2 regions of the Streptomyces sp. 840.1 genome follow, and region 1 is predicted to be linked to the other one. Evidence: predicted binding sites of a transcription regulator. Region 1 holds the regulator's gene; the other holds the start of a gene.
The links. The regulator HspR, encoded in region 1, represses chaperone genes until heat shock. The targets are predictions, from matches to a motif close to TTGAGNNNNNNNNNCTCAA.
Positions count from the first base shown of each region.

Region 2: the regulator HspR is predicted to act here: its motif matches at 3,566-3,584, upstream of lon (endopeptidase La).

Region 1 is NZ_RJUU01000001.1:2,545,634-2,561,234, forward strand. It holds gene EDD93_RS11655 (VCBS repeat-containing protein) at 1-1,047, opposite strand, end outside; gene EDD93_RS11660 ((Fe-S)-binding protein) at 1,302-3,569, opposite strand; gene EDD93_RS11665 (sugar transferase) at 3,694-4,470, opposite strand; gene dnaK (molecular chaperone DnaK) at 4,845-6,704, shown strand; gene grpE (nucleotide exchange factor GrpE) at 6,701-7,360, shown strand; gene dnaJ (molecular chaperone DnaJ) at 7,493-8,689, shown strand; gene EDD93_RS11685 (heat shock protein transcriptional repressor HspR) at 8,691-9,137, shown strand; gene EDD93_RS11690 (LuxR C-terminal-related transcriptional regulator) at 9,216-10,235, opposite strand; gene EDD93_RS11695 (helix-turn-helix transcriptional regulator) at 10,421-11,395, opposite strand; gene EDD93_RS39365 (hypothetical protein) at 11,599-11,913, shown strand; gene EDD93_RS11705 (hypothetical protein) at 11,910-12,230, shown strand; gene EDD93_RS11710 (pyridoxamine 5'-phosphate oxidase family protein) at 12,342-12,746, opposite strand; gene clpB (ATP-dependent chaperone ClpB) at 12,949-15,543, shown strand.
Region 2 is NZ_RJUU01000001.1:549,335-564,935, forward strand. It holds partial or broken gene EDD93_RS02405 (barstar family protein) at 1-21, shown strand, start outside; gene EDD93_RS02410 (polysaccharide deacetylase family protein) at 336-1,016, shown strand; gene lon (endopeptidase La) at 1,117-3,543, opposite strand; gene EDD93_RS02420 (isochorismatase family protein) at 3,751-4,365, shown strand; gene EDD93_RS02425 (nucleotidyltransferase domain-containing protein) at 4,415-5,233, shown strand; gene EDD93_RS02430 (spermidine synthase) at 5,388-6,080, shown strand; gene EDD93_RS02435 (response regulator transcription factor) at 6,316-7,053, shown strand; gene EDD93_RS02440 (HAMP domain-containing sensor histidine kinase) at 7,050-8,126, shown strand; gene EDD93_RS02445 (multifunctional oxoglutarate decarboxylase/oxoglutarate dehydrogenase thiamine pyrophosphate-binding subunit/dihydrolipoyllysine-residue succinyltransferase subunit) at 8,384-12,223, shown strand; gene fxsT (FxSxx-COOH system tetratricopeptide repeat protein) at 12,305-15,601, opposite strand, start outside.

The sequences.
Region 1 (15,601 bases):
CCGGTGGGTGCGGACCACCGTGTCCGGCTTGCTGTCGCCGTCGAAGTCCGCGTTCCGGATGAGCAGGGTCGTTTCCGCGGAGGCGGTGGCCGAGGCGGAGGTCTTGCCCGGGTTCCTCGGCAGGGGTGCTTCCGGGAGCTTCCCGGCGGGGGCCCTGAAGCGGTACGCGCCACCGGGCCGCCCCGGTCCGTCGGGGCTGCCGAGCAGCAGCGTGCCCTTTGCCGCCGTACCGGGCTCGTGGGGGCGGGCGGCGTACACCAGGTCGTCGTAGCCGTCGCCGTTCGCGTCCGCCCGGGGATCGGGGGGCGACAGGGCCGGGCCCGCGCCGGGAATGGTGCCGCCGGCGGCGTGCGGGCGGCCGGCGCGGGTGAACGGGCCGCGCAGGAAGCTGAGCCGGCCCGCGCTCGCCGTCACGGCCAGGTCGGGCTTCTTGTCCCCGTCGAAGTCGCCGCAGACGGGGTGGTCGGGCCACTCGTTGCCGAAGCGGGCCCGGTCCGGGATGCGCAGCGCGACCGCCTTACCGGTGAGGCCCGCCGGGGAGCCGAACAGGATCTGCAGCGGTACGGGCGGGCGGCCGATGCCGTTGTACGGGGGGTCGGTGGCCACGACCAGATCGGTGAAGCCGTCCTGGTCCAGGTCGCACGAGGCCTCCGCGTCGAACGCCGAGGGGAGCGTGTCGCCGATCTTGGCGGCGTTCGCGTGCGCGCTCAGCAGCTGTCGGGTCGACGGGTCCAGGCCCCGGGAGGCGGAGCCGTAGACGATGCCGATGCCCGCGTCGTCGCCGTGCGCGTCGGACGCGGGCTTCACCAGGTGGTTGAGGACGAGGTCGCGGTGGCCGTCGCCGTTGAAGTCGTCGGGGATGTGGCTGCCGTCGCCGCGCGGGACCCCGTGGCGCTGCGCACCCGCCAGGCCGGACAGGGCGGTGGGCGGGGCGTCGCCGTTCTTGCCCGGCCCGGGGTCCTGGGCGCCCGCGCAGGCCGCCAGGAGGAGGGCGCAGGCGCAGCCGGCCGCGGCGGTGACCGTCGGCCTTGCGATACGTATCCGCACTGGAGTGCTCCGTCCCTCGGCTCTCGTCTGTCCCGTACGATCCGCGTGCCCTGTGCTCCTCGGACGTCCCGTGCGCTCCGCGTGCCCTGCGCGCCTTGGACGTCCCGTGTGCCTCGGAGGCCCTGTGCGCCCCGCGCGCCTCGTACGTCTTGGACGCCCCACATGATGCGTCACCGGGGCGGGAAAGCAGAAGCGGCCGGTCCTGCCCCCGAGGCAGGTCCGGCCGCTGCTGCGCCGCGCGGGCGCGGTTCCGGTTACTTCACCGGTTCCGGCTCCGGCGCGTCCGCCGTTTCCGGCTCGCCCGCCGGGTCGGCAGGGGTCTTCACGGAGTCGAGCAGCAGCTGCGAGACGTCGACCACCTGGATCGACTCCTTCGCCTGGCCGTCGTTCTTCTTGCCGTTGACCGAGTCGGTCAGCATGACCAGGCAGAACGGGCAGGCCGTGGAGACGATGTCCGGGTTGAGGGACAGGGCCTCGTCGACGCGCTCGTTGTTGACGCGCTTGCCGATCCGCTCCTCCATCCACATCCGGGCGCCGCCGGCGCCGCAGCAGAAGCCGCGCTCCTTGTGGCGGTGCATCTCCTCGTTCCGCAGACCCGGGACCTTCGCGATGATCTCGCGCGGGGGCGTGTAGATCTTGTTGTGACGGCCCAGGTAGCAGGGGTCGTGATACGTGATCAGACCCTCGACCGGCGTCACCGGGATCAGCTTGCCCTCGTCCACCAGGTGCTGGAGCAGCTGCGTGTGGTGGATGACCTCGTACTCGCCGCCGAGCTGCGGGTACTCGTTGGCGATGGTGTTGAAGCAGTGCGGGCAGGTCGCGACGATCTTCTTCGTCGCCTTCGCCTTCTTCGTCGAGTCGTCCTCGTCGTCCTCGCCGAAGGCCATGTTCAGCATCGCGACGTTCTCCTGGCCGAGCTGCTGGAACAGCGGCTCGTTGCCCAGGCGGCGGGCGGAGTCACCCGTGCACTTCTCGTCGCCGCCCATGATCGCGAACTTGACGCCCGCGATGTGCAGCAGCTCCGCGAAGGCCTTGGTGGTCTTCTTCGCCCGGTCCTCCAGGGCGCCGGCGCAGCCGACCCAGTAGAGGTAGTCGACCTCGGTGAGGTCCTCGACGTCCTTGCCGACGATCGGGACCTCGAAGTCGACCTCCTTGGTCCACTCGACGCGCTGCTTCTTGGCCAGCCCCCAGGGGTTGCCCTTCTTCTCCAGGTTCTTGAGCATCGTGCCCGCCTCGGACGGGAACGCGGACTCGATCATCACCTGGTAGCGGCGCATGTCGACGATGTGGTCGATGTGCTCGATGTCGACCGGGCACTGCTCCACGCACGCGCCGCAGGTGGTGCAGGACCAGAGCACGTCCGGGTCGATGACGCCGTTCTCCTCGGCGGTGCCGATGAGGGGGCGCTCGGCCTCCGCGAGGGCGGCCGCGGGGACGTCCTTCAGGGCCTCGGCCGAAGCCTTCTCGTTGCCCTCCATGTCCTTGCCGCCGCCGGCCAGCAGGTAGGGGGCCTTGGCGTGCGCGTGGTCGCGCAGGGACATGATCAGGAGCTTGGGGGACAGCGGCTTGCCGGTGTTCCAGGCGGGGCACTGCGACTGGCAGCGGCCGCACTCCGTGCAGGTGGAGAAGTCGAGGATGCCCTTCCAGGAGAACTGCTCGACCTGGGAGACGCCGAAGGTGTCGTCCTCGCCCGGGTCCTCCCAGTCGATCGCCTTGCCGCCCGAGGTCATCGGCTGCAGCGCGCCGAGTGCGACGTCGCCCTCCGCGTTCCGCTTGAACCAGATGTTCGGGAAGGCGAGGAAGCGGTGCCAGGCGACACCCATGTTGGTGTTGAGCGCGACCGTGATCATCCAGATCAGCGAGACGCCGATCTTGATCATCGCGGTGAGGTAGATGAGGTTCTGCAGCGTGCCGAGCGCGAGTCCCTTGAAGGCGAGGACCAGCGGGTACGAGACGAAGTACGCGGCCTCGTAGCCGTCGACGTGGTGGATCGCGCCCTCGAGGCCGCGCAGGGTCAGGATCGCCAGGCCGATGACGAGGATGACGTACTCGACGAAGTACGCCTGCCAGGCCTTCGAGCCCGCGAACCGGGACTTGCGGCCGGCCCGGGAGGGCAGGTTCAGCAGCCGGATGGCGATCAGCACGAGAATGCCGACCGTCGTCATCAGGCCGATGAACTCGATGTACAGCTCGAACGGCAGCCATTCACCGATGATCGGCAGCACCCAGTCGGCCTTGAAGAGCTGTCCGTACGCCTGGAGCAGCGTCGGCGGCAGCGTCAGGAAGCCGATGGCGACGAACCAGTGCGCGAAGCCGACGATCCCCCACCGGTTCATCCGGGTGTGGCCGAGGAACTCCTTGACCAGGGTGATCGTGCGCTGTTTCGGGTTGTCGGTGCGACTGCCGGCCGGGACCGGCTGTCCGAGCGTGACGAACCGGTAGATCTGCGCGACGGCTCGGGCGATGAGCGCAACGCCGACCACGGTCAGCACCAGCGACACGATGATCGCGGCGAGTTGCATTGGGGGCTCCTCGGGCCTGCGAGGGTGGGTTCCAGCGTTTACTGGCGAATGCTTACTGGCGAGTACGGGGACTGCCGGGGACTACTAAGCAGTAACTTAATCAGTCTGTGCTGACACTATCCACTTATTCCGCCGCGCTGTAGTTGGGCAGGCGGTGATCTGTGTCGCTCAGGCATGCCTGGCCGCGCCGGCTGAGGCCGCGCACCGCCCGGCGCAGCGGCGTGTGTACGGCCTCGGCCAGGATCGCCAGGTCCAGGGCGGCCCGGTGGTGCCCGGCGTAGTGCTGGTCGAGGAGGTCCGCCTCGTCCCACGGCATCGTGGAGCGGCGGCGCACCTGCGCGAGGCCGGTCAGTCCGGGCTTGAGCTCCCGCCGCCAGTCCCGCGCACCGGCGGCCGTGCCCCGCTCGTCGCCGGGCGCGAGCGGCTCGGGGCCGACCAGCGAGAGCTCGCCGCGTACGACGTGGGGCAGCCGCGAGAGCACGTCGAGCCGCAGCCGCCGGGTGCGCAGCGATCGCAGTACGAAGGGCCTGCCCGCGAGGCCGGTGCGCGGGGAGCGGTCCAGTACGCCGCCGGGGCGCCGGCGCACGGCGAGGGCGAGAGCGGCCGCCGCGAGGGCGGGGGCGGCCAGGAGCAGGAGGGCCGAGCCGAGGAGCAGGTCCAGGGCGCGCTTGGCGGTGGGGCGCGGCGGGGCGGCAGCGGCGAGGGTCCTGAGGGCGGCGAGGGCGCGTGCCGTGCGGGTGGGGCGCGGTGGCTGCCAGGGGCGGCGCGCCGGGGCCGGCCTCCGGCGCGCGCCCCGCCACCCGCTCTGCCACTGGCCCTGCCACCGGTTCGGCCGCTGATCCCTCCTCGGCACATGCCGCTGCCGCCGGCGCTGCCTGGGCCTCCGCGTCTGCGTCTGCATCGTTCGCACCTGCCTGGTGTCGCTGTCCGGTACCGGATGGCTGGGGTGTCCGGGGTGTGTCTGCTGCCTGCTGTCGATCGAGTGCCGCTTTTGTGCGGCTCGCGGCAATTTGTGACAGAACGATCCCACGGCGCGATGATGGTGGGGGGTGTGTCGCCCACAGAGCGGGCAGGTGTCGCCCGCAAGCGGCTCGGATTCGTCCCGTGTGACGCGTATGCGGTGTGTGTCCGGCACCACAAAAATAGACAAATCGCTGGTGGCGCGGGGTGTGTGCACGATAGTTGAGTCGCCTCGACTCAGGTCTGTTGACGCCGAGGGCGATGTCATGCATCCTTGAGCCAGATCCACTCAAGTAGTCAGTAGGAGGAATTGAAATGGCACGTGCGGTCGGCATCGACCTGGGCACGACTAACTCCGTCGTCAGCGTTCTCGAAGGCGGCGAGCCCACCGTCATCACCAACGCCGAAGGCGCCAGGACCACGCCGTCCGTCGTCGCCTTCGCGAAGAACGGCGAGGTTCTGGTCGGCGAGGTCGCCAAGCGCCAGGCAGTGACGAACGTCGACAGGACCATCCGCTCCGTCAAGCGCCACATGGGCACTGACTGGAAGATCGACCTGGACGGCAAGAGCTTCAACCCGCAGCAGATGAGCGCCTTCATCCTGCAGAAGCTGAAGCGTGACGCCGAGTCGTACCTGGGCGAGAAGGTCGCCGACGCGGTGATCACCGTTCCGGCGTACTTCAACGACTCCGAGCGTCAGGCGACGAAGGAGGCCGGCGAGATCGCGGGCCTGAACGTCCTGCGTATCGTCAACGAGCCGACGGCCGCCGCGCTGGCGTACGGGCTCGACAAGGACGACCAGACGATCCTCGTCTTCGACCTCGGTGGCGGCACCTTCGACGTGTCCCTCCTGGAGATCGGTGACGGCGTCGTCGAGGTGAAGGCCACCAACGGTGACAACAACCTCGGTGGTGACGACTGGGACCAGCGCGTCGTCGACTACCTGGTGAAGCAGTTCGCCAACGGACACGGCGTGGACCTGTCCAAGGACAAGATGGCTCTCCAGCGTCTCCGCGAGGCCGCGGAGAAGGCGAAGATCGAGCTGTCGTCCTCGACGGAGACCACGATCAACCTGCCGTACATCACGGCGTCGGCCGAGGGCCCGCTGCACCTGGACGAGAAGCTCACGCGCTCGCAGTTCCAGCAGCTCACCGCGGACCTCCTGGACCGCTGCAAGAACCCGTTCCACAACGTCATCAAGGACGCGGGCATCCAGCTCTCCGAGATCGACCACGTCGTTCTCGTCGGTGGCTCGACCCGTATGCCGGCCGTCGCCGAGCTCGTCAAGGAGCTCACGGGCGGCCAGGACGCCAACAAGGGTGTGAACCCGGACGAGGTCGTCGCCATCGGCGCCTCGCTCCAGGCCGGTGTCCTCAAGGGCGAGGTCAAGGACGTCCTGCTGCTCGACGTGACCCCGCTGTCCCTCGGTATCGAGACCAAGGGAGGGATCATGACGAAGCTCATCGAGCGCAACACCACGATCCCGACCAAGCGCTCCGAGATCTTCACGACGGCCGAGGACAACCAGCCGTCCGTGCAGATCCAGGTCTACCAGGGCGAGCGCGAGATCGCGGCGTACAACAAGAAGCTCGGGATGTTCGAGCTGACCGGCCTGCCGCCGGCCCCGCGTGGCGTGCCGCAGATCGAGGTCGCGTTCGACATCGACGCCAACGGCATCATGCACGTCGCGGCCAAGGACCTCGGCACCGGCAAGGAGCAGAAGATGACCGTCACCGGTGGCTCCTCGCTGCCGAAGGACGAGGTCAACCGGATGCGTGAAGAGGCCGAGCAGTACGCGGACGAGGACCACCGCCGTCGCGAGGCCGCCGAGTCCCGCAACCAGGGCGAGCAGCTCGTCTACCAGACGGAGAAGTTCCTCAAGGACAACGAGGACAAGGTCCCCGGCGACGTGAAGACGGAGGTGGAGACCGCGCTCACCGAGCTGAAGGAGAAGCTCAAGGGCGAGGACACCGCCGAGATCCGTACCGCCACCGAGAAGGTCGCGGCCGTCTCCCAGAAGCTGGGCCAGGCGATGTACGCCAACGCCCAGGCCGAGGGCGGCCCGCAGGCCGAGGGCCAGCCGGGTGCCGAGCAGGCGCAGGGTGACGCCCAGGACGATGTCGTCGACGCCGAGATCGTCGACGACGAGAAGGACTCCAAGGGCGGTGCGGCGTGACCGAGGAGACTCCGGGCTTCGAGGAGAAGCCCGACGTCCCCTCCGGCGCCACCCCTGAAGACGCCGGGACGGAGGACGCCACCCCCTCTTCGGAGGAGGCGGCGGCCCCCGCCGGGGACGCGAACCAGACAGCCGGTCTGACGGCACAGCTGGACCAGGTCCGCACCGCGCTCTCCGAGCGCACCGCAGACCTCCAGCGGCTCCAGGCCGAGTACCAGAACTACCGTCGCCGCGTGGAGCGGGACCGGGTCACGGTCAAGGAGATCGCGGTCGCGGGTCTCCTGTCCGAGCTGCTGCCCGTGCTCGACGACATCGGCCGGGCCCGGGAGCACGGCGAGCTGCTGGGCGGGTTCAAGTCGGTGGCCGAATCGCTGGAGACGGTCGTCGCCAAGCTCGGCCTCCAGCAGTTCGGCAAGGAGGGCGAGCCCTTCGACCCGACGATCCACGAGGCCCTGATGCACTCGTACGCGCCGGACGTCACCGAGACGACCTGCGTGGCGATCCTGCAGCCCGGGTACCGGATCGGCGAGCGCACCATCCGTCCCGCACGGGTGGCGGTGGCCGAACCCCAGCCGGGGGCGACCCCCGCGGCCGCGAAGGACACGAAAGAAGAGCAGGCAGCCGACGAGGAGAGCGGTGGCGGCGAGGAGGTCTGACATTCTGTCCGACCACTCGGCGGCACACCGCCCGGCCGACGGGGCCGACCGCCCGGAGCGTGCCGGACTCGATGAGTCCGGCAGCAACCGGGCGGGAGGCCCCTGGCCGGTCGTCCGGAAGGAGGGACGTCGATGAGTACGAAGGACTTCGTCGAGAAGGACTACTACAAGGTTCTCGGCGTCCCGAAGGACGCCACGGACGCCGAGATCAAGAAGGCGTACCGGAAGCTCGCCCGCGAGTTCCACCCGGACGCCAACAAGGGTGACAACAAGGCGGAGGAGCGCTTCAAGGAGATCTCCGAGGCCAACGACATCCTCGGTGACACCAAGAAGCGCAAGGAGTACGACGAGGCCCGCGCCCTCTTCGGCAACGGCGGCTTCCGCCCCGGACCCGGCAGCGGCGGCGGCAACTTCAACTTCGACCTGGGCGACCTCTTCGGAGGCACCCCGGGCGGTGGCCAGGGCGGCGGAGCCGGCGGCTTCGGCGGCGGTGGCGGCGGTCTGGGCGATGTCTTCGGCGGCCTCTTCAACCGGGGCGGCGGCGGTGCCGGCACCCGGGTGCAGCCGCGCCGCGGCCAGGACATCGAGTCCGAGGTGACGCTCAGCTTCACCGAGGCGGTCGACGGGGCCACGGTCCCGCTGCGGATGTCCAGCCAGGCGCCCTGCAAGGCGTGCTCCGGCACCGGCGACAAGAACGGCACCCCCAGGGTCTGCCCGACCTGCGTCGGCACCGGACAGGTCTCCCGGGGCACCGGCGGCGGGTTCTCGCTCACCGATCCCTGCGTGGACTGCAAGGGCCGGGGCCTCATCGCCCAGGACCCCTGCGACGTCTGCAAGGGCAGCGGCCGGGCGAAGTCGTCCCGCACCATGCAGGTGCGGATCCCCGCCGGCGTCTCCGACGGCCAGCGGATCCGGCTGCGCGGCAAGGGCAGCCCCGGCGAGCGCGGCGGACCGGCCGGCGACCTCTACGTCATCGTCCACGTCGACGCCCACCCGGTCTTCGGCCGCAAGGGCGACAACCTCACGGTCACCGTGCCCGTCACCTTCACGGAGGCGGCGCTCGGCGGCGAGGTGAAGGTGCCCACGCTCGGCGGACCGCCGGTCACCCTGAAGCTGCCGGCCGGCACGCCCAACGGGCGCACCATGCGCGCCCGGGGCAAGGGCGCGGTGCGCAAGGACGGCAGCCGCGGCGACCTGCTGGTCACCGTGGAGGTGGTGGTCCCCACGGACCTGGGCACGGACGCCCGGGACGCCCTGGAGGCCTATCGCAAGGCCACCGCGGACCAGGACCCGCGGGCGGAGCTGTTCCAGGCAGCGAAGGGAGCTTGAGATGGACGGCCGCCGACGTAATCCGTACGAACTGACCGAAGAATCGCCGGTGTACGTGATCTCGATCGCGGCCCAGCTCTCGGGTCTGCATCCCCAGACGTTGCGCCAGTACGACCGCCTCGGCCTGGTCTCGCCCGACCGCACGGCCGGGCGCGGCAGGCGCTACTCGGCCCGTGACATCGAGCTGCTGCGCACCGTGCAGCAGCTGTCGCAGGACGAGGGCATCAACCTGGCCGGCATCAAGCGCATCATCGAGCTGGAGAACCAGGTCGCCGCGCTCCAGCAGCGCGTCGCCGAGCTCTCGGCGGCCGTGGACGGGGCGGCGGCGACGCTCCAGCAGCGCGAGGCCCAGGTGCACGCCTCCTACCGGCGTGACCTGGTCCCGTACCAGGACGTGCAGCACACCAGCGCACTGGTCGTCTGGCGGCCCAAGCGGCCCAAGGACTGAACGGCCCGAGGACGCAACGGGTCAAGGACCCGACCGGTCAAGGACCGAACGGGTTCGACCCGTCCTCGGCGCAGCCCGTCACCCCGGCGTCACCGGGGGGACGGGCTTCTCCGTCGTCCCGGGCGGTGCGGACCCGTCCATCCCGGAGCGGACGAGCAGCGCGCCGAGCTGGGTGCGGCTGGTGGCGTTGAGGGTGTGCATGAGCCTGGAGACGTGGGCGCGGCAGGTGCGGACGCTGATGCCGAGCTTTCCGGCCACGACCTGGTCGGTGTGGCCCTCGACCAGGAGGCGGGCGACGCTGAGCTGGACGGCGGTGACCGAGACGCTGGGCGGTGGCGCCGGCAGCGGATCGGTGAGCGGGGTGGCCTGCGCCCACAGGACTTCGTACATCTGGATCAGATAGCGGATCAGCGCGGGGTGGCGGATCTCCAGCGCGACGTCGCGGGCGGTGTTGGCGGGGATGAAGGCCACGGTGTGGTCGAAGACGAGCAGCCGCTCGACCGTCTGCTCCAGCGTGCGGATCTCGATGAGGCCCGGCGGCATCTGGTTCAGATAGGCCTTGAAGGTCTGGTTGTAGCGGATGGGGTGCTGGTAGATGTGCCGGAGCGGGGTGCCCCGCTCCAGGGTCAGCCGGGCCCGCGACAGGGCCCGCTGGAGCTGGTCGGGCGGCCGGGTGCTGCCGGGCTGAAGGGTCCTGATCTCCTCCGTGGCGCTCTCCGTCGCGTGCTGGACGGCGGCGTCGATCAGGGGGATGCCTTCGAGGACCGTGATGGCGAGGTTGGGGTCCGTACTGGCCACGGCCGCCAGCGGCGCCAGCGAGTCGGCCAGCGCGGCCGAGAGGCTGATGCGCTCGTGGATCTCCCGGACGACGGGCTGCAGCAGATGGGCCAGGGCGGCGGACGGGGGCACCGGGCGCACCCAGGCCTCGTCCTGCGGGTCGGGGTGGACCAGCGCCAACTCGGTGAGGCAGGGCGCCGGTTCGATGGCGGTCCGGGGTATCCGTCCCGCGCTCAGCGCCTCGGTGTAGATCCTGACCGCCGCGTCGCACAGCGCACGGTTCTTGTGTGCGTGCGCCGGTGTGTCCTCATCCCTGCCCATTCGGGCCCCCCATTTTTTGCAGTGCAGCAAGATGACGGTGGTGGCAGCCCGGTTCGCGGGCCACTGTGGGTGTTGTCGGGGGAGCCGGGAACTCTCCCGGCACCTCGGAGGCGTGGCCAGGTGTCCCCACTGACACGTGGCCGGCTTTCCGGCCCGGGGGTGGGGGCCTCCGGAGCATCGGCCGGTCAGGAGTCCTGATCGAGGATTCCTGACTGGGCGATCAGGTAGCCGAGCTGGGCGCGGCTCGTGCTTCCCAGCACGGCGGACAGCTTGGCGACATGCGCGCGGCAGGTACGGACGTTCATGCCGAGCCGGCGGGCTATCGCTTCGTCGACGTGCCCCTCGATCAGCAGCGTGGCGATGGCGCGCTGGACGCCCGTGATGCCGTCGCGGGCCGGGTCGTAGGGGGCCGCTTCGTCCAGCGGGACGGCGCGGCGCCAGAGTTGCTCGAAGACCTTCGTCAGGTAGGCGACCAGCCCGGGGTGCCGTAGTTCCAGGGCGACGGGCAGGTCGTCCTGGACCGGGATGAAGGCCACGGTGTCGTCGCAGATGATGAGGCGCTCGATGAGCTCCTCGAGCGTGCGGATCTCCATCCGGGCGCCCGCCATGAGGTCGACGTAGGCGAACGTGCGCTGGCTGTGCCTGACGGTGTGCTGGTAGAGAGTACGGACCCTGATGCCGGAATCTATGAGAGGTTTACTGCGGATCAGGGCCTCGCTGAGGACTTCCTCGCTGCGTTTGCCCCCGGGCTGGACCGTCAGCACTTCCCTCCGGCTCTCGGCGATGGCCAGGTCGAGTGCTCCGTTGATCCGGTCGATGCCTTCCAGCACCGTGATCGCGTGCGTCGGCGCGGGGCTCTGGGCGCTGATGGCCAGGAACGGTTCGAAAGCGTCGGTCAGCTCGACGGACGTCCGCCTGCGATCCTGGATCTCGCGCTCCAGCGGGTGAAGACGCTGGGCCAGGGCGGCGGAAGGCGGAACCGGGCGAAGCCATGACGCGTCGTCCGGATCGGGCAGCAGCAGACCGAATTTGACGAGGCAGGGTGCCGTCCTGACCTCGGAGCGGGCCAGGCGGCCCACGCTGAGCGCCGCCGCATACAGCCTGGTGCCCTCGGTGCACAGGTTCGTGACCGCATGAGTATGTGTCGGTTTCGTGTCCATTATAGGCAAAACTCCACCCCCCAGGGTCCTGAACATTCAGGAACATGATGCATCGCTCCTGTGGCATTGACGCGTCCGAATAAGCCATCGTCTCTTGGAGAGCGGGGGAGAGGATCCATCAAGTGAGGACGAAGCCGACTATGAACAAGAGAATGCTTCGCTCAGTGCTTGGCACTGCGTTCGCGGCTGCTGCACTGCTGCTCGTGACGCACGGCTCTGCTCCGGACGTCGGATGGGGCAATGCGGAGGCCGGCGACTCCTATCAGGGCGACGTCGGCTGGGGTTATGTCCAGCCCGCCGGCGGCGGCGGTGTCCACCAGGCCGATGTCGGCTGGGGCAACGCGCAGCCCGCCGCTCTCGGTGGCCCTCAGCAGGCCGATGTCGGCTGGGGTTATGTGTCGCCCGCCGTCTACCAGGGTGATGTCGGCTGGGGCAACGCGCAGCCCGCCGCTCTCGGTGGTGCTCACCAGTCCGACGTCGGCTGGGGGAATTCGGTCGAGAACAGGGCGGAGTTGTGACCACTCCGCCGGACGACCGGACCTTCAGACGTGAAATGGCAACCGCCTACCGCTCAGGGTGGCATTTCATCGACCTCGTCACGGCACTCCCCCACCGTGGTGATTCGTTGATGGTCACCCTGTTCGGCGACCCGGTCGTCGTCGCCCGTGAGGACGACGGGGAGGTCCGCGCCTACCGCTGCCTCCGCAAGCCTCGCGGGGCGCCGCAGCCCGTGCGCTGTGCCATCCGGTACGACATGATTTTTGTGAACCTCGCACAGCGTGACCATCAGCTGTTCGAACCTGAAGCCATCTCCGCCACCCCCCGCAGTGCCTGAGCGATCCCCCGTCGTTCCACGTCGCTCAGACACTCCCCCACACAACGGCGTCACCGTGACCTGAACACGGTGACGCCGTTGTGCTGTGCCCGCCCGCAGGGCGCCCGCCGGTCAGCCGCGGCCGAGTGCCCGGTCCAGGGTGATCTCGATGGCGACGCGGTCCGGGTTGGGCTTCGGCGCGCGCCCGTAGCGGGCCGTCTTACGGCGTACCGCGTCGTCCACCCTGTCCTGCTCCGTGCGCACCCTGGCGACGCCCTCCAGGGTCGCCCAGCGGCGTCCCTCCAGCTGGCAGACCGCGACCCGTGCGCCGTCCGGTCCCGCGGCCAGGATGTTGGCGACCTTGCGGCTGTGCCGGCCGGTGATGATGCGGGCGAGACCCGCCTCGGGGTCGTACGTCACGCACACCGGGACCACGTGCGGCGTGCCGTCGGGGCGCAGCGTCGTGAGGGTGCACACGTGGGGTTCCCGCCAGAAGGCGAGGTACTCGGGGCCGGGGTTGCGTACGTCGACTGCCATGGGGCCAGGGTAGGCAGCCGTGTACCGCTCCGGGGTGGCGGGCGGGCCGGCCGGCCGCTTCACTCGGACATGAGGGGTGCGGCGGCGCGCGTGGTCCGCCGGGGCCGTTGCTACCTTGAGTGGAATAGACTCAACTTTACGCACGTTGATCGTGTCAGAAGTGAAGGTACGGGCCAGTCGTCGCAAGGAGGAGAGAGCGCACGTGGACGCCGAGCTGACCAACAGGAGCCGGGACGCCATCAACGCGGCCACCAACAGGGCCGTGAAGGACGGGCATCCCGATCTGACCCCGGGGCATCTGTTGCTGGCGCTGCTCGCGGGTGAGGACAACGAGAACCTCGTCGATCTGCTGGCCGCCGTCGAGGCGGACCAGATCGCCGTTCGCACCGAGACCGAACGGCTGCTGGCCGCACTGCCCAGCGTGACCGGGTCGACCGTCGCGCCGCCGCAGCCCAACCGCGAGCTGCTCGCCGTGATCTCCGACGCGGCCCGGCGGGCCAAGGAGCTCGGCGACGACTACATCTCCACCGAGCACCTGCTCATCGGGATCGCGGCCGAGGGCGGCCGTGCCGGTGAGATCCTCGACGGGCAGGGGGCCAGTGCGAAGAAGCTGCTGGACGCTTTCGAGAAGAGCAGGGGAGGGCGCCGGGTGACCACACCCGACCCGGAGGGCCAGTACAAGGCCCTGGAGAAATTCGGTACGGACTTCACCGCGGCCGCCCGCGAGGGCAAGCTCGACCCGGTCATCGGCCGTGACCAGGAGATCCGTCGCGTCGTCCAGGTGCTCTCGCGCCGCACCAAGAACAACCCCGTGCTCATCGGTGAGCCGGGCGTCGGCAAGACGGCCGTCGTCGAGGGGCTCGCCCAGCGCATCGTCAAGGGGGACGTCCCCGAGTCGCTGAAGAACAAGCGGCTCGTCTCGCTCGACCTCGGCGCGATGGTCGCGGGCGCGAAGTACCGCGGCGAGTTCGAGGAGCGGCTGAAGACCGTCCTCTCCGAGATCAAGGAGAGCGGCGGCCAGATCATCACGTTCATCGACGAGCTGCACACCGTCGTCGGCGCCGGAGCGGGCGGCGACTCCGCCATGGACGCGGGCAACATGCTCAAGCCCATGCTGGCCCGGGGCGAGCTGCGGATGGTCGGCGCCACCACGCTCGACGAGTACCGCGAGCGGATCGAGAAGGACCCGGCCCTGGAGCGCCGCTTCCAGCAGGTGCTGGTGGCGGAGCCGTCCGTCGAGGACACCATCGCGATCCTGCGCGGGCTCAAGGGCCGCTACGAGGCCCACCACAAGGTGCAGATCGCGGACTCCTCGCTGGTCGCCGCCGCGACCCTGTCGGACCGCTACATCACCTCGCGCTTCCTCCCCGACAAGGCCATCGACCTGGTCGACGAGGCGGCCTCCCGGCTGCGCATGGAGATCGACTCCTCGCCCGTCGAGATCGACGAACTCCAGCGCTCCGTGGACCGCTTGCACATGGAGGAGCTGGCCCTCAAGAACGAGACCGACGCCGCCTCCAAGCAGCGCCTGGAGAAGCTGCGCCGCGACCTCGCCGACAAGGAGGAGGAGCTGCGCGGCCTCAACGCCCGCTGGGAGAAGGAGAAGCAGGGCCTCAACCGGGTCGGTGAGCTGAAGGAGCGCCTGGACGAACTGCGCGGACAGGCCGAACGCGCCCAGCGCGACGGCGACTTCGACAGTGCGTCCAAGCTGCTGTACGGCGAGATCCCGGGCCTCGAACGGGAGCTGGCCGAGGCCGCCGAGGCCGAGCAGGAGGCCGCGAAGGAGCCCAAGGAGACGCTGGTCAAGGAGGAGGTCGGCCCGGACGACATCGCCGATGTCGTCGGAGCCTGGACCGGCATCCCGGCCGGACGGCTGCTGGAGGGCGAGACCCAGAAGCTGCTGCGCATGGAGGAGGAGCTGGGCAGGCGCCTCATCGGGCAGACGGCGGCCGTGCAGGCCGTCTCGGACGCGGTGCGCCGCACCCGGGCCGGCATCGCGGACCCCGACCGGCCCACCGGATCGTTCCTCTTCCTCGGCCCGACCGGCGTCGGCAAGACCGAACTGGCCAAGGCCCTCGCGGACTTCCTCTTCGACGACGAGCGGGCCATGGTCCGCATCGACATGAGCGAGTACAGCGAGAAGCACAGCGTGGCCCGGCTGGTCGGCGCCCCGCCCGGCTACGTGGGCTACGAGGAGGGCGGTCAGCTCACCGAGGCGGTCCGCCGCCGCCCGTACAGCGTCGTCCTGCTGGACGAGGTCGAGAAGGCCCACCCCGAGGTCTTCGACATCCTGCTCCAGGTCCTGGACGACGGGCGGCTCACCGACGGACAGGGCCGGACGGTGGACTTCCGCAACACCATCCTGATCCTGACCTCCAACCTCGGCAGCCAGTACCTGACCGACCCGCTGACCAAGCCCGAGGAGAAGAAGAAGCAGGTCCTGGACGTGGTGCGGGCCTCGTTCAAGCCGGAGTTCCTCAACCGGCTGGACGACCTGGTGGTCTTCTCCGCGCTGTCCGGCGACGAGCTCGCCCATATCGCGGGGCTCCAGATCGACCGCCTCGCGAGGCGGCTGGCCGACCGCCGCCTGACCCTCGACGTCACCCCGGCCGCCCTGGCCTGGCTGGCCGAGGAGGGCAACGACCCGGCGTACGGCGCCCGGCCGCTGCGCCGGCTCATCCAGACGGCGATCGGTGACCGGCTCGCCAGGGAGATCCTCTCGGGCGAGGTCACGGACGGCGACACGGTCCTGGTGGACCGGGACGGCGACGGCCTGACGGTCGGCCCGGCCTCGTGACGGGAGCGCGGGCGCGCCCGTGACCGGAACGGGTGACGGCCCCGGTCCCCACCGGCTG
Region 2 (15,601 bases), 2.0 Mb from region 1:
ATGCGCGTCACCCTGGCGTGACCCACGGACCGGCCACCGGGCCGGGCGCGATCCGTCCGCCGGGCACGGCCACGTCCTGACGACTGCCGGCCACCCGTCCGCCGCTTCGCCGGCCCGGACGCCCCCTGACCAGGCATTCCCTCTCACAGGGAGGCGGACACCCCCGCTATACATGCCGTGTATAGCCAGTGTGTATAGTCCGTCCGGACGCACGCCGTGTGCGCCTTTCAGCCAAGAAGGAGTGACCTGTCTTGCCCAGTAGGACGAAGTCGATCGGTACGGGGTTGGCCGTCACCCTTGTGACGGCCCTCACCCTCACGCTCAGCGGCTGCTCGATGGAGACCACCGCACCCGGCTCCGCACGCGCCGACGCCGCCTCGGACTCCAAGGGGTCGTTCGGCCCGGTGGACTGCCGCAAGGCCAAGTGCATAGCCCTGACCTTCGACGCGGGCCCGGCCGAGGACACCCCCCACCTGCTGGACATACTCAAGAAGGAGAAGGTCCACGCGACCTTCTTCCTGCTGGGCAAGAACCATGTGAAGAAGCACCCCGACACGGTCCGCCGGATCGAGGCCGAGGGTCACGAGGTGGCCAACCACACCTGGTCGCACGAGATCCTGACGGACAAGAAGCCCGCCGAGATACGGGCCGAGCTGGAGAAGACGCAGGACGCGATAGCGGCGATCACCGGCAAGAAGCCGAGGCTGATGCGCCCGCCGCAGGGCCGCACCGACGACACCGTCTCCAACATCAGCAAGGACCTCGGGCTCTCCCAGATCCTGTGGAGCGCCACCGCCAAGGACTACTCGACGACGGACTCCGCGCTGATCAAGAAGCGGATCCTGGACCAGGCGAGCAAGGACGGCATCATCCTGCTGCACGACATCTACAAGGGTTCGGTGCCCGCGGTGCCCGGCATCATCGACGCGCTGAAGAAGCAGGGCTACACCTTCGTGACCGTTCCCCAGCTGATGGCGCCCGCCGAGCCGGTGCCGGGCACGATCTACCGCCCCTGAGCCTCGCCGGCACGCGAAACGGCCCGCCTCCCCCGCGAGGGGAAGACGGGCCGTCCGTACCGGCCGCGCCCGTGGTGCCGCGCCCGTCACTGCGCGGCGCCTACGCGGCGGCCGGGATCCTGCGCTCCGCCGGGGCCGAGGCCGGGGCGAGCGCGATCTCCAGCACCTGGCGGACGTCGGTGACCGGGTGGACCTCCAGGGTGTCCAGCACCTCGGCGGGGACGTCGTCCAGATCCGCCTCGTTGCGCTGCGGGATCACCACGGTGGTGATGCCCGCGCGGTGGGCGGCGAGCAGCTTCTGCTTCAGGCCGCCGATCGGCAGTACCCGTCCGGTCAGCGACACCTCACCGGTCATCGCCACATCGGTGCGGACGAGGCGTCCGGAGAGCAGCGAGGCCAGGGCGGTCGTCAGGGTGATGCCCGCGCTCGGGCCGTCCTTGGGCACCGCGCCCGCCGGGAAGTGGATGTGCACGCCCCGGTCCTTCAGGTCCGCGACCGGCAGTTCCAGCTCCGCACCGTGCGAGCGCAGGAAGCTCAGCGCGATCTGCGCGGACTCCTTCATGACGTCGCCGAGCTGACCGGTGAGGGTCAGTCCGGAGGCGCCGGTCTCCGGGTCGGCGAGGGACGCCTCGACGAAGAGCACGTCGCCGCCGGCCCCGGTCACCGCGAGTCCGGTGGCCACACCGGGCACCGCGGTGCGGCGCTCGGCCGGGTCCTGAGCAGACTCCGGGACGTGGTGCGGCCGCCCGATGAGCGCGCGCAGGTGCTCGTCGGTCACCGTGAACGGCAGCTCCCGGTCGCCCAGTTCGTGCTGGGCCGCGACCTTGCGCAGCAGCCGGGCCACGGACCGCTCCAGGTTCCGGACCCCTGCCTCGCGGGTGTACTCGCCGGCCAGCTTGCGCAGCGCCGACTCGTCGAGGGTGACCTCGTCCTGCTCCAGACCGGCCCGTTCCAGCTGGCGCGGGAGCAGGTGGTCGCGGGCGATGACGACCTTCTCGTCCTCGGTGTAGCCGTCGAGCCTGACCAGCTCCATCCGGTCGAGCAGGGCTTCCGGGATGGCTTCCAGGACGTTGGCGGTGGCCAGGAAGACGACGTCGCTGAGGTCGAGTTCGACCTCCAGGTAGTGGTCGCGGAAGGTGTGGTTCTGGGCCGGGTCGAGCACTTCGAGGAGGGCGGCGGCCGGGTCGCCCCGGTAGTCGGAGCCGACCTTGTCGATCTCGTCGAGCAGGACGACCGGGTTCATCGAACCGGCCTCCTTGATGGCGCGGACGATGCGCCCGGGGAGCGCGCCGACGTAGGTGCGCCGGTGGCCCCTGATCTCCGCCTCGTCCCGGACGCCGCCGAGCGCGACGCGGACGAACTTGCGGCCCATGGCGTGGGCCACGGACTCCCCCAGCGAGGTCTTGCCCACGCCGGGCGGACCCACCAGGGCCAGTACGGCTCCGCCGCGCCGCCCGCCGACGACGCCCAGGCCCCGGTCCGCGCGCCGCTTGCGCACCGCGAGGTACTCGGTGATGCGCTCCTTCACGTCCTGGAGGCCCGCGTGTTCGGCGTCGAGGATCTCCTGGGCGCCGCGGATGTCGTAGGCGTCCTCGGTCCGCTCGGTCCACGGCAGTTCGAGGACGGTGTCGAGCCAGGTCCTGATCCAGGAGCCCTCGGGGCTCTGGTCGGAGGAGCGCTCCAGCTTGTCGACCTCCTTGAGCGCGGCCTCGCGGACGTGCTCGGGGAGGTCGGCGGCCTCGACGCGGGCCCGGTAGTCGTCGGACTCGTCTCCGGAGCCGGAGTCGCCGTTCAGTTCGGAGAGTTCCTTGCGCACGGCGTCGAGCTGGCGCCGCAGCAGGAACTCGCGCTGCTGCTTGTCGACGCCCTCCTGGACGTCCTTGGCGATGGACTCCGCGACGTCCTGCTCCGCGAGGTGTTCACCGAGCCACTGGATGGCGAGCTTCAGCCTGGCGACCGGGTCGGCGGTCTCCAGCAGCCGCACCTTCTGAGCGGTGGTCAGGAAGGGGGAGTATCCGGAGTTGTCGGCGAGCGCGGAGATGTCCTCGATCTGCTGGACCCGGTCCACGACCTGCCAGGCACCGCGCTGCTTCAGCCAGCTGGTGGCGAGCGCCTTGTACTCCTTGGCCAGCTCGGCGGCGGCCCCGGGAAGGGGGTCGGGGGCCGAAGCGTCGACCCGGGTGCCCTCCACCCAGAGCGCGGAGCCCGGTCCGTTGGTCCCGGCGCCGATCCGTACCCGGCCGCGCCCTCGGATGAGCGCGCCGAGGTCTCCGTCGGAGAGCCGTCCGACCTGTTCGACGGTGCCGATGACACCGATGCCTGTGTAGGTGCCGTCGATGCGCGGGACGAGAAGCACCTCGGGCTTGCCGCCGTCCTCACGGGCGACGGACTGTGCGGACTCCACGGCGGCGCGGACGTCGGTGTCGGACAGGTCCAGAGGTACCACCATTCCGGGCAGCACGACCTCGTCGTCGAGCGGCAGCACAGGCAGGGTGAGCGGTGTGACCGCATTGGACTCAGTAGCCATGATCTCCCCTTCGGCAGTCAAGTTGAGCTATGCAGACTCAATGCTTCTGAGCCGTTCAATGTTCCCCGGGAGGTGTTCGCTGTGAGCGATCAGGGTGTGACCAGGGGACGACTGCCTGCCTGTGCTCTTCGTGCAACACCGGGAGGCGCTCGCGAAATCCCGGGAAATCCCGTGGAAGGCGCGGGCAGCGCCGGACAGGATGACGCCATGAACGATTTCGCTCCCCCCTCGCAGGCCCTGCTGGTCGTGGACGTCCAGAAGGCGGGGGTGACGGGCGAGCGGGCGGTGCCCGGCGCGGCCGGACTCCTGGAGCGGGTGGCGGCCCTGATCGCCGGCGCCCGCGCCGGCGGTGCGCTGGTCGTCCACCTCCAGAACGACGGCGCCCCCGGCTCGGACGACGAGCCGCACACCCCGGGCTGGGAGCTGCACCTTCCCATCGGCGCCGGTCCTGCGGAGGTGGTGATCCGCAAGACCAGGGACGACGGCTTCGCGGACACCGGACTGGGAGACCTGCTGGCCGGCGCGGGGGCCGAGTCGCTCGTCGTGTGCGGGGTGATGTCGGAGATGTGCGTCCAGGCGACCGCCCGCACCGCCCTGGCCCTGGGCCACCAGGTCGTCCTGCCGTACGACGCCCACGCGACGCAGGACATCCCGGCCGCCCCCGGCATCAGTGCCGCGGTCCCGGCCGCCGTGGTGTCCCGGGTCGCGGCGTGGGCGATCAGCGGCGACGCGGAGGTCACCGTCCGGGCCGAGGACGTCACGTTCGCCGCGCCGCCGGGGACGCGGCGGGCGCCCGCCGGAGAGCGCCCGGCAAGCCCCTGACGACGGTAAACGGGTCGGCGCGGGCCCGCCGGCAGGGCAGAGTGCCCGTATGAACGAGGACAGAGGGCTGGAACCGGACGGCACGATCGCCCGCGAGGGATCGCTGGACCGCGTGCCGGAGCGGTTCGCGCCGGTCGTGGCGGCGGCCCGTTCCCGTATCCGCGAGGTCTTCGGCCCGGACCGGCTGGACAGCGCCTACATCTACGGCAGCATTCCGCGCGGCACAGCCGTTCCCGGCGTCTCCGACCTGGATCTGCAGCTGGTCCTGCGCACCGAACCCACCGAGGCGGACCGGGCCGACGCCGACGCCGTCGAGGCCGGACTCGACGCGTCGTTCGAGGAGATCGACGGCGTCGGCATCCTGCTGTCCGGCAGGGACACCGTGCTCAGCGACCTCGAACGCCATGACGCGGGCTTCTTCATCGCCTGCCTCTGCACCCCGCTGCTCGGCGATGACCTCGCCGGGCGGCTGCCGCACTACCGTACAAGCTCACTGCTCGCCCGGGAGACCAACGGCGACCTGTGCCTGCTGCTGCCGCGCTGGCACGAACGGGCCGCCGGGGCCAGGACGGACACCGAACGCCGCGCCATGAACCGCGGCGTCGCCCGCCGGATCGTGCGGACGGGCTTCACGCTCGTGATGCCGAGGTGGGGCGGCTGGACCAGCGATCTGACCGAGTGCGCCGAACTCTTCGCCCGTTACTACCCCCACGTGCCCGAACGGGCCGAACAGATGCGGCTGGCCGCCCGTACAGGCCGCACCCCGACCGCCGACCCGGCCGTCCTGTCGATGCTCGTCAACGACCTAGCCCCGTGGCTGGCGGCCGAGCACATCGCGGTGCACGGCGAGAAGACCCCGCGCCCCTGACCCCGCCGGGCAGGGGCCGGGCCGCAGCAGGACAGCGCCGGCCGCCGCCCGAACGGGCAAACCGCTGGCCCGGTGACTGCCGGGCGGGCGAGTATGTACGCGATACCGACCGGCGGTGCTCCACCCGCCGACCGACCCACCGGAGACCCCCGCCATGCACCACACCTACGGCCCCGACGCCCTCTCCCCCGTCACCCTCGACCGCCGCGAGGGGCCGTACGGGGAGGCCGTCCTGCGCAAGCGGGGCGACGACTTCGAGATCATCGCCAACGGGTGCTTCCTGATGGACACCTCGGACGGGCGCTCCGAGCGGCTGCTGATCGACGCCGCGCTCGCCGCGCTGCCCGCAGGCCGGGCCGCCCCCGCGGTGCTCATCGGCGGACTCGGCGTCGGGTTCTCGCTCGTACGGGCCGCCGAGGAGCCGCGGTGGGGGCGGATCACCGTGGTGGAGCGGGAGCCGGCCATCGTGGACTGGCACCTGGGCGGGCCGCTGGCCGGGATCTCGGGGGAGGCGCTGGCCGATCCGCGGACCGCGATCCTGACGGCCGATCTCGTGGCCCACCTCCGTACCACTACGGAACGTTACGACGCACTGTGTCTGGACATCGACAACGGGCCGGACTGGACCGTCACCGAGGACAACGGCACCCTCTACTCCCCCGCCGGGCTGGCCGACTGCCTGCGCTGCCTCACACCCGGCGGAGTGCTCGCGGTGTGGTCCGCGCAGCCTTCCGCGGAGTTCGAGGAGGCCTTGCGCGATGCCGGTTTCCAGGGGGTTCGGACCGAAGAGGTAGGGGTTGCCCGAGGTGTGCCCGACGTGGTCCATCTCGCAATTCGCACCGGCTGAGATCCCCCCGCCGGGTATCCGGGCCCCCGGGACGCCCGGGGGCCAAGCGCCACAAGAGCGACACTCCGCCTCCTGCGCACGGCCGGTACGCACTCATGCCCTTGCACCCTGCGTAGCCGAAAACCGTCCGCTGCCTTTACGCTGCTGACCGATAACGGGATCTCCCGCGAAATTCACAAGCGATAACCGTGCGTCCGGGGGAATGTCCCCCGCGAGAACGGGCAGGGGCGGGGCGATGGAACAGACACACACCACCCACAACGGTGTCGCGGCCACCCCGGGCGCTCAGCGCCGCGTGCTGGTGGTCGAGGACGACGCGACGATCGTCGACGCCATTTCCGCCCGGCTGCGGGCCGAGGGCTTCCTGGTGCAGACCGCGCTCGACGGCCCCGCGGCCGTCGACGCGGCCGAGGCCTGGCAGCCGGATCTGATGGTGCTCGACATCATGCTGCCCGGCTTCGACGGGCTGGAGGTCTGCCGCCGCGTGCAGGCCCAGCGCCCGGTGCCGGTCCTGATGCTGACCGCCCGGGACGACGAGACCGACATGCTCGTCGGCCTCGGGGTCGGCGCCGACGACTACATGACCAAGCCGTTCTCCATGCGCGAGCTGGCGGCCCGGGTGCACGTACTGCTGCGCCGCGTCGAGCGGGCCGCGCTGGCCGCCGTGACGCCGCGCAGCGGCATACTGCGCCTCGGCGAGCTGGAGATCGACCACGCGCAGCGCCGGGTGCGGGTGCGGGCGGACGACGTCCACCTGACGCCGACCGAGTTCGACCTGCTGGTCTGCCTGGCCAACACCCCGCGCGCGGTGCTCTCCCGGGAGCAGCTGCTGGCCGAGGTCTGGGACTGGGCGGACGCCTCGGGCACCCGGACCGTCGACAGTCACATCAAGGCGCTGCGCCGGAAGATCGGCGCGGAGCGCATCCGTACCGTGCACGGCGTCGGCTACGCCCTGGAGACCCCGGCACCATGACCGCGCCCGGACCGGGGCTGCGGCCGTTCTCGATCAAGGCCAAGCTGGGCACGCTCGTCGTGGTCTCGGTCTTCATCACCACCGGGCTGCTGATGGTGGCCCTGCGCACCCGCACCGAGCTGCGGTTCATCACGGTGTTCTCGGTCATCGCGACCCTGCTGATCACCCAGTTCGTGGCGCACGGCCTGACCGCGCCGCTGGACGAGATGCGGGCCGTGGCCCGGTCGATCTCGCACGGCGACTACACCAGACGGGTGAGCGGCGCCGACCGGCGTGACGAGCTGGGCGATCTGGCCCAGACGATCAACCTGATGGCGGACGACCTGGCGGCCGTGGACCGGCACCGCAAGGAGCTGGTGGCGAATGTCTCACATGAGCTGCGCACCCCCATCGCGGCACTGAGAGCCGTGCTGGAGAACGTCGTGGACGGGGTGTCCTCGCCCGATCCGGAGACGATGCGCACCGCCCTCAAACAGACCGAGCGGCTCGGCAGGCTGGTGGAGACGCTGCTGGACCTGTCGCGGCTGGACAACGGCGTCGTCACGCTGAAGGCCCGCCGTTTCGAGGTGTGGCCGTATCTGTCGGGGGTGCTGAAGGAGGCGAACCTGGCCGCCGGGCACCGCCGGCTGTCCTCGGGCTCCGGCAACTCCACCCGCAAGGACGTCCACCTGCATCTGGACGTGTCCCCGCCCGAGCTGACCGCGCACGCGGACGCGGAGCGGCTGCACCAGGTGGTGGCGAACCTGATCGACAACGCGGTGAAGCACAGCCCCCCGCACGGCCGGGTCACGGTGCGCGCCCGGCGCGGCGCCCAGCCCGAGTCGCTGCACCTGGAGGTCGTGGACGAGGGCCCCGGTATTCCGGAGTCCGAGCGGCACCGGGTCTTCGAGCGTTTCAACCGCGGCGAGGTGACGTCCCCGCACGGGCCGGGCAGCGACGGCGGTACGGGGCTGGGTCTGGCGATCGCCCGCTGGGCGGTGGATCTGCACGGCGGACGGATCGGTGTGGCCGAATCAGCTCGCGGATGCCGCATCCGCGTCACTCTTCCGGGGATCCATCAACCGCGAGGTTGACATAGGGTTCGAACCGGAAGGGCACGTTCTGCGTGTTCTGTTCAAGGGGTACGGTCCAAGGGGCCGTAACAGCGGTCTCGCGTACCCGGAGCAATGCGGAACCAAGCTTGTTTCCCGCCATTTCCTGCGCCGAAACCCGACTTTCGATGTGACTTGCACGACGAAGACCGGCCCGGTCCGCATGGAACGGTCCGGGAGGCGTAGCCTTGATTTCCGCTGTCCACCACCTTGTGAAGCGGAAGAGGGCGGTTGCCGCCGTGTCGTCTCAGTCCCCCAGTAACTCGAGCATCTCGACCGACCAAGCCAGCCCGGGTTCGAACCCGGCTGCTGCGTTCGGCCCCAATGAGTGGCTCGTCGACGAGATCTACCAGCAGTACCTCCAGGATCCCAATTCGGTCGATCGCGCCTGGTGGGACTTCTTCGCCGACTACAAGCCGGGTACGTCCGGCACGGCGGACAAGCCCGTTCCCGGCGCCGCAGCCGCGGGGGCTGCGGCGCCCACGGCTCCGGCCGTGACCGCGCCGACCGCCACCGACCAGACCGCCCCGGCCGCGCCGGCGCAGCCCGCCGCCCAGGCCGCCCCGGCCCCGGCAGCACCCGCTGCCCCGGCGCCCGCGCCCGCCGCTCCGGCGGCTCCGGCCGCACCGGCGAAGGCGGCTCCGGCTCCGGCCAAGGCCGCTCCGGCCCCGGCCGCCAAGGCCGCCGCCGAACCGGCCGCCGAGGCCCCTGCCGGGCCGGAGTACGTGACGCTGCGCGGCCCCTCCGCCGCGGTCGCGAAGAACATGAACGCCTCGCTGGAGCTGCCGACGGCCACGTCCGTGCGCGCCGTCCCGGTGAAGCTGCTCTTCGACAACCGCATCGTCATCAACAACCACCTCAAGCGCGCCCGGGGCGGGAAGATCTCCTTCACGCACCTCATCGGGTACGCGATGGTGCAGGCCCTCAAGGCCATGCCGGCGATGAACTACTCCTTCGCCACCAAGGACGGCAAGCCGACCCTGGTCAAGCCGGAGCACGTCAACCTCGGCCTGGCCATCGACCTGGTGAAGCCGAACGGCGACCGCCAGCTGGTCGTCGCGGCCATCAAGAAGGCCGAGACGCTCAACTTCTTCGAGTTCTGGCAGGCCTACGAGGACATCGTCCGCCGGGCCCGCAACGGCAAGCTCGGCATGGACGACTTCTCCGGAGTCACCGCCTCGCTGACCAACCCCGGCGGCATCGGCACCGTCCACTCGGTGCCCCGCCTGATGCCCGGACAGGGCCTCATCATGGGTGTCGGCGCGATGGACTACCCGGCCGAGTTCCAGGGCACCTCGCAGGACACCCTGAACAAGCTGGGCATCTCGAAGGTCATGACCCTGACCTCGACGTACGACCACCGGGTCATCCAGGGCGCCGCCTCCGGCGAGTTCCTGCGGATCCTGTCCCAGCTGCTGCTCGGCGAGAACGACTTCTACGACGAGATCTTCAAGGCGCTGCGCATCCCCTACGAGCCGGTCCGCTGGCTCAAGGACATCGACGCCTCGCACGACGACGACGTCACCAAGGCCGCGCGGGTCTTCGAGCTGATCCACTCCTACCGGGTCCGCGGCCACGTCATGGCCGACACCGACCCGCTGGAGTACCGCCAGCGCAAGCACCCCGACCTGGACATCACCGAGCACGGCCTCACCCTGTGGGACCTGGAGCGGGACTTCGCCGTCGGCGGCTTCGCCGGGCAGACCCTGATGAAGCTCCGCGACATCCTCGGTGTGCTGCGTGAGTCGTACTGCCGCACCACCGGCATCGAGTTCATGCACATCCAGGACCCGAAGGAGCGCAAGTGGCTCCAGGACCGGGTGGAGCGTCCGCGCCCCGCGCCGGAGCGCGAGGAGCAGCTGCGGATCCTGCGCCGCCTCAACGCCGCCGAGGCGTTCGAGACGTTCCTGCAGACCAAGTACGTCGGCCAGAAGCGGTTCTCGCTGGAGGGCGGCGAGTCCGTCATCCCGCTGCTCGACGCGGTCATCGACTCCGCGGCCGAGGCGCGCCTCGACGAGGTCGTCATCGGCATGGCCCACCGCGGCCGGCTGAACGTCCTGGCGAACATCGTCGGCAAGTCGTACGCGCAGATCTTCCGCGAGTTCGAGGGCAACCTCGACCCGCGCTCGATGCACGGCTCCGGTGACGTCAAGTACCACCTGGGCGCCGAGGGCACCTTCACCGGTCTGGACGGCGAGCAGATCAAGGTCTCGCTGGCCGCCAACCCCTCGCACCTGGAGGCGGTGGACCCCGTCCTGGAGGGCATCGCCCGCGCCAAGCAGGACATCATCAACAAGGGCGGCACGGACTTCACCGTCCTGCCCGTCGCGCTCCACGGCGACGCGGCCTTCGCGGGCCAGGGCGTCGTCGCCGAGACGCTGAACATGTCGCAGCTGCGCGGCTACCGCACCGGCGGCACCGTGCACGTGGTGATCAACAACCAGGTCGGCTTCACCGCCGCCCCGGAGTCCTCGCGCTCCTCGATGTACGCGACGGACGTCGCGCGCATGATCGAGGCGCCGATCATCCACGTCAACGGCGACGACCCGGAGGCCGTGGTCCGCGTCGCGCGGCTCGCCTTCGAGTACCGGCAGACGTTCAACAAGGACGTCGTCATCGACCTCATCTGCTACCGCCGCCGCGGTCACAACGAGGGCGACAACCCGGAGTTCACCAACCCGCAGATGTACACGCTGATCGACAAGAAGCGCTCGGTGCGCAAGCTCTACACCGAGTCCCTCATCGGTCGCGGCGACATCACGCTGGAAGAGGCGGAGCAGGCGCTCCAGGACTTCCAGGGCCAGCTGGAGAAGGTCTTCGCGGAGGTCCGCGAGGCCACCTCCGCACCGTCCCAGCCGCACGTCCCGGACGTCCAGGCCGAGTTCCCGGTGGCCGTGACCACCGCGGTGTCCTCGGAGGTCGTGAAGCTGATCGCCGAGTCGCAGGTCAACATCCCCGACTCGGTCACCGTCCACCCGCGCCTGATGCCGCAGATGCAGCGCCGGGCCGCCTCGGTGGACAACGGCACGATCGACTGGGGCATGGGCGAGACGCTCGCCATCGGTTCGCTGCTGATGGAGGGCACCCCGGTCCGGCTCGCCGGCCAGGACACCCGCCGCGGCACGTTCGGCCAGCGGCACGCGGTGCTCGTCGACCAGAAGACCGGCGAGGACTACACCCCGCTGCTCTACCTCTCCGAGGACCAGGCCCGGTACAACGTCTACGACTCGCTGCTCAGCGAGTACGCGGCGATGGGCTTCGAGTACGGCTACTCGCTGGCCCGCCCGGAATCGCTGGTCATCTGGGAGGCCCAGTTCGGTGACTTCGTCAACGGCGCGCAGACCGTCGTGGACGAGTTCATCTCCTCGGCCGAGCAGAAGTGGGGCCAGACCTCCGGCGTCACGCTGCTGCTGCCGCACGGCTACGAGGGCCAGGGCCCGGACCACTCGTCCGCCCGCCCGGAGCGCTTCCTCCAGATGTGCGCGCAGGACAACATGACGGTCGCCATGCCGACGCTGCCGTCGAACTACTTCCACCTCCTGCGGTGGCAGGTCCACAACCCGCACCACAAGCCGCTGATCGTCTTCACCCCGAAGTCGATGCTCCGGCTGAAGGCGGCCGCGTCGAAGGCGGAGGAGTTCACCACCGGTGGCTTCCGTCCGGTGATCGGCGACGAGTCGGTCGACCCGAACGCGGTCCGCAAGGTCGTCTTCTGCGCCGGCAAGGTCTACTACGACCTGGAAGCCGAGCGCGAGAAGCGCGGCGTGACGGACACCGCGATCATTCGCCTCGAGCGCCTGTACCCGCTGCCGGGTGCCGAGCTCCAGGCCGAGATCGCCAAGTACCCGAACGCCGAGAAGTACCTGTGGACCCAGGAGGAGCCGGCCAACCAGGGCGCATGGCCGTTCATCGCCCTGAACCTGATCGACCACCTGGATCTGGCCGTCGGCGCCGACGTCCCGCACGGTGAGCGCCTGCGCCGCATCTCGCGGCCGCGCGGCTCCTCCCCCGCGGTCGGCTCGGCCAAGCGTCACCAGGCCGAGCAGACCCAGCTGCTGGACGAGGTCTTCGAGGCCTGACCGGCACAGCACGAACCGGGGGCCCGGTACCGCGAGACCGTCGCGGTGCCGGGCCCGCGGCGTTGCGTCGGGCCGCCGGGCTCAGATGATGAGCGGTTCGAAGGGCCAGAAGGCCGGGTAGCGGGGCCTGGTCGCGATCGCCGCGTAACAGGCCACGGACAGCGGATGGCGGGACGTCAACGTGGCGTTGGCCCGCTCGCAACTGACCCGGCCCAGCTCGCGGGCCGCGCCGGTCCGCCCCGTGCGGGCCCTCATGACGACCGCGTTCATCGCGCAGCCGATGGCCCAGGGATGCTCCTCGCCGACCGCGCCCGCCATCGCGGTACGGGCCCGCTCGACCCGCTCGTATCCCGGGTCGCGGTCACCGAGCGACCAGTGCATCAGCCCCAGGTTGCCCTCGGCGCCGATCGTGTACGGATGCCGGTCGCCCAGCATTCGCCGGTAGCCGGTCACCACGTGTTCGTGAAGTTCCAGCGCCTGTCGGGGGTCACCGGCCTCCCTCTCCGCCGTCGCGACGGCCGTGGTGATCAGGAGGGTGAGGGGGTCGTGCTCTCCCAGGAGACGCAGGGCGCTCTGCCTGGTCGCGGCGAGCGCCGGAAGCGCGGACACGGCTCCCTCCAGCGCGTACTGGCAGAGTGTCAGGTGGTACTGGGCGCGCAGCGTCTGCGGGTTGTTGCCGCCCATCCCCCGCAGATGGCGCCCGACCGTGTCGCGCAGGGCGAGTTCCGCCTCCCGGTGCCGCCCGAGGAGCCGCAGGTCCATGGCGAGGTTGATCTCCGAGTACAGGGCCGGCGGCGCGTCGGGCGTCAGGACGGACCGGCGCACCGCCAGGGTGCGCTCGTCCTGTTCCCTGGCCTCTTCGTAGCGGCCGAGCAGCCGCAGCGACACAGCGAGGTTGTTCTCCGCGTTGAGCGTGCGGGGGTCCTCGGGGCCGAGCAGCTGCCGGTCGCGCTCCAGGATCGAGGCGGAGAGGTCCAGCGCCTCCTGATAGCGACCGAGGCCTCTCAGATCGGCGGCGAGACCACCGGCGGCACGCAGGTGGTCGAGGTCCAGGTATCCGCGCTCGGCGGCCAGGAAGTCAGCGGTGGCGCGCTCGACGCTCTCGCTGCCCCGGTAGTCGCCGAGAGCCCGCAGCAGGTTGGCGTAGTGGTGGCGCAGGGCCAGGATCCGGTGGTCGGCGGGCCCGAGCAGCGCCTCCCAGGACTCCATCGCGGGGGCGGCGAACCGGACGCCGCTCCCGTACTCGCCCGAAAGGTACATGTACCGCAGGCAGTTGAGCACCAGTCGCTGTACCTGTGGGTCCTCGCTCTCCAGGACCTCGGCCCATTTGAGGTGGGGGGTGAGGGCGGCGTAGGCAGGCCAGTGGCGGATGTCGGCGGGATCGCCGGGGTCTGCGGCGGCGAGGGCGCGCCGGGCGACGTCGGCGCATACCCGGCGGTCGTGGTCCGGCATGTCCTTGCGGACCAGCTGATGGACCATGCGGTGCAGATGGATCGAGTCCACGGACCGGTGGCCGCCGTCCGATTCATGGAACTCCAGCCATACCACCGAGTACTGGCGCAACTGTCCGACGGCCCTGTCCCAGATGAGCGGATCGTTCATCAGGCCCGCAAATGGTGACGGCAGTTCGTCGCCCGCCGCTCCTCTCAGCAACCGCACGGGAATGGCGCCGGGTGCGAAGAAGCTGCACAGTCGCAGCAGGTCGAGCGCATCGGGCACGGTGTCCCTGAGCCTGTTCAGCAGGATCGACCAAGCGGTCTGGAAGGCCATCGGGAAGTCGGCGGACACCTTCACGACGTCCTGGCCGGCCCCGCTCTCAAGGAGTTCGAGGTACTCCTCGACCGGCAGGCCGGAGCCGTTGAGCCAACCGGCGGTCTGATCGAGCAGCAGCGGCAGGTCCTCCAGCGCCCCGGCCAGCCGGTCCGCATCGGCGGGGTCCAGCCGGGGGGCGCGGCGCCGGATGAAGCCGACCGACTCCTCGCGCCGGTAGACGGGCACCTCGATCGGCGCGTCCCGCCCCTCCTCCTCGCCGGTGCTGCGGGAGGTGATCAGTACGTGTCCCGTGCCGGCGGGCACCAGGTCCCGGATCTGGTCGGGTTCGTCGGCTCCGTCCAGCACAACGAGCCACCGCTCGTACGGTTCGCCGCGCCGCAGCGACTCGTGCACGGCGCGCAGCCGCTCCCCGTACTCCGGGCCTGTGGACAAGTGGAGTTCGGGGGCGAGTTCGGCGAGCTTGTAGCGAACCGGGGTTCGCCGGTCGGCGGGCACCCACCACACGACGTCGTACTCGAAGCCGAACCGGTGGACGTACTCGGCGGCCAGCTGCGTCTTGCCGACCCCCGGCATCCCGCTCAGGGTGACGGTGGCCCCGCCGGGTCCTCCCGCGTGGAAGGCCTCGCCGATGCCGGCGAGCAGTTCCTCGCGGCCGGTGAAGCGGGTGTTGCGGCGCGGCACCCCGCCCCACACCTCGGGGGTGTGGGCCGGGTGGTGCGGGCCCGGCCTGGCGGCGACGTCCTCGGGCAGCGGGCCGGTGGGGAGGCCGAGGCGTACGAGCAGCCGGCGCTCGGCGTCCTCCTCGCCGACGCCGTACAGCTCCAGCGGGTCCAGCAGGGAGACCGCGCCGCCCAGCGGGGCGGTGTGGGTGAACCAGACCGCCGCGAACCGCTCCCGCCGGGGCCCGACGACCTCGCGCAGGGCCCGGTCCCACTCCTCGCGCCCGTGGCCGGCGAGCTGGACGTACCGGGGGCTGAGCAGGAGCAGGACCCGGCCGCCGGAGCGGGCCAGCGCGCGCAGCGTGTCGGCCGGTGAGTCGCCTGCCCGGGGGTCCCGGCACTGCCGGCGGACGGTCACCCCGCGCCGCTCCAGCCGGTCGGCGGTCCATGCCGCCCAGGCCCGGTCGGAGTCGGCGTGGCTGAGGGTGATGCCGGTACCGGGTGCGGGGGGCTGCGGAGCGGGCGGGGCTGCGGTGCCCGGTCGGCGCGCGGTCGCCCGGGGGCGGGCCCCGGTGGGCGGTGCGCCGCTCGGGGGCGCCCCGGGGCCCCCGGGCCCCGGCAGCCACCGGTCGCCCGGCCCCCCGTGCGGGTCGGCGGACTCCGTGATGCGGCAGGGCAGTTCGGCCCTGCGGACCGGGGCGCCCCACTGGTTGGAGATGGTCAGCCGCAGCACCGCGGGCCCGGTCGCGGTGCCCGCGGTGACGAGGAATCTGGCCGGGCCGTACGTACCGCCGAAGCGGTGCAGTACGAGTCCCGGGTCGTCGAGCACCTCGCAGACGAAGTGCGGGGCGCCGTCCAGGGAGACGCTGAAGGCCAGCTCCTCCTCCTCGTACGGCCAGGCCTCGCTGTCCTCCTCGTCGCGGGCGTTCAGGGGGCCGCGCAGGTC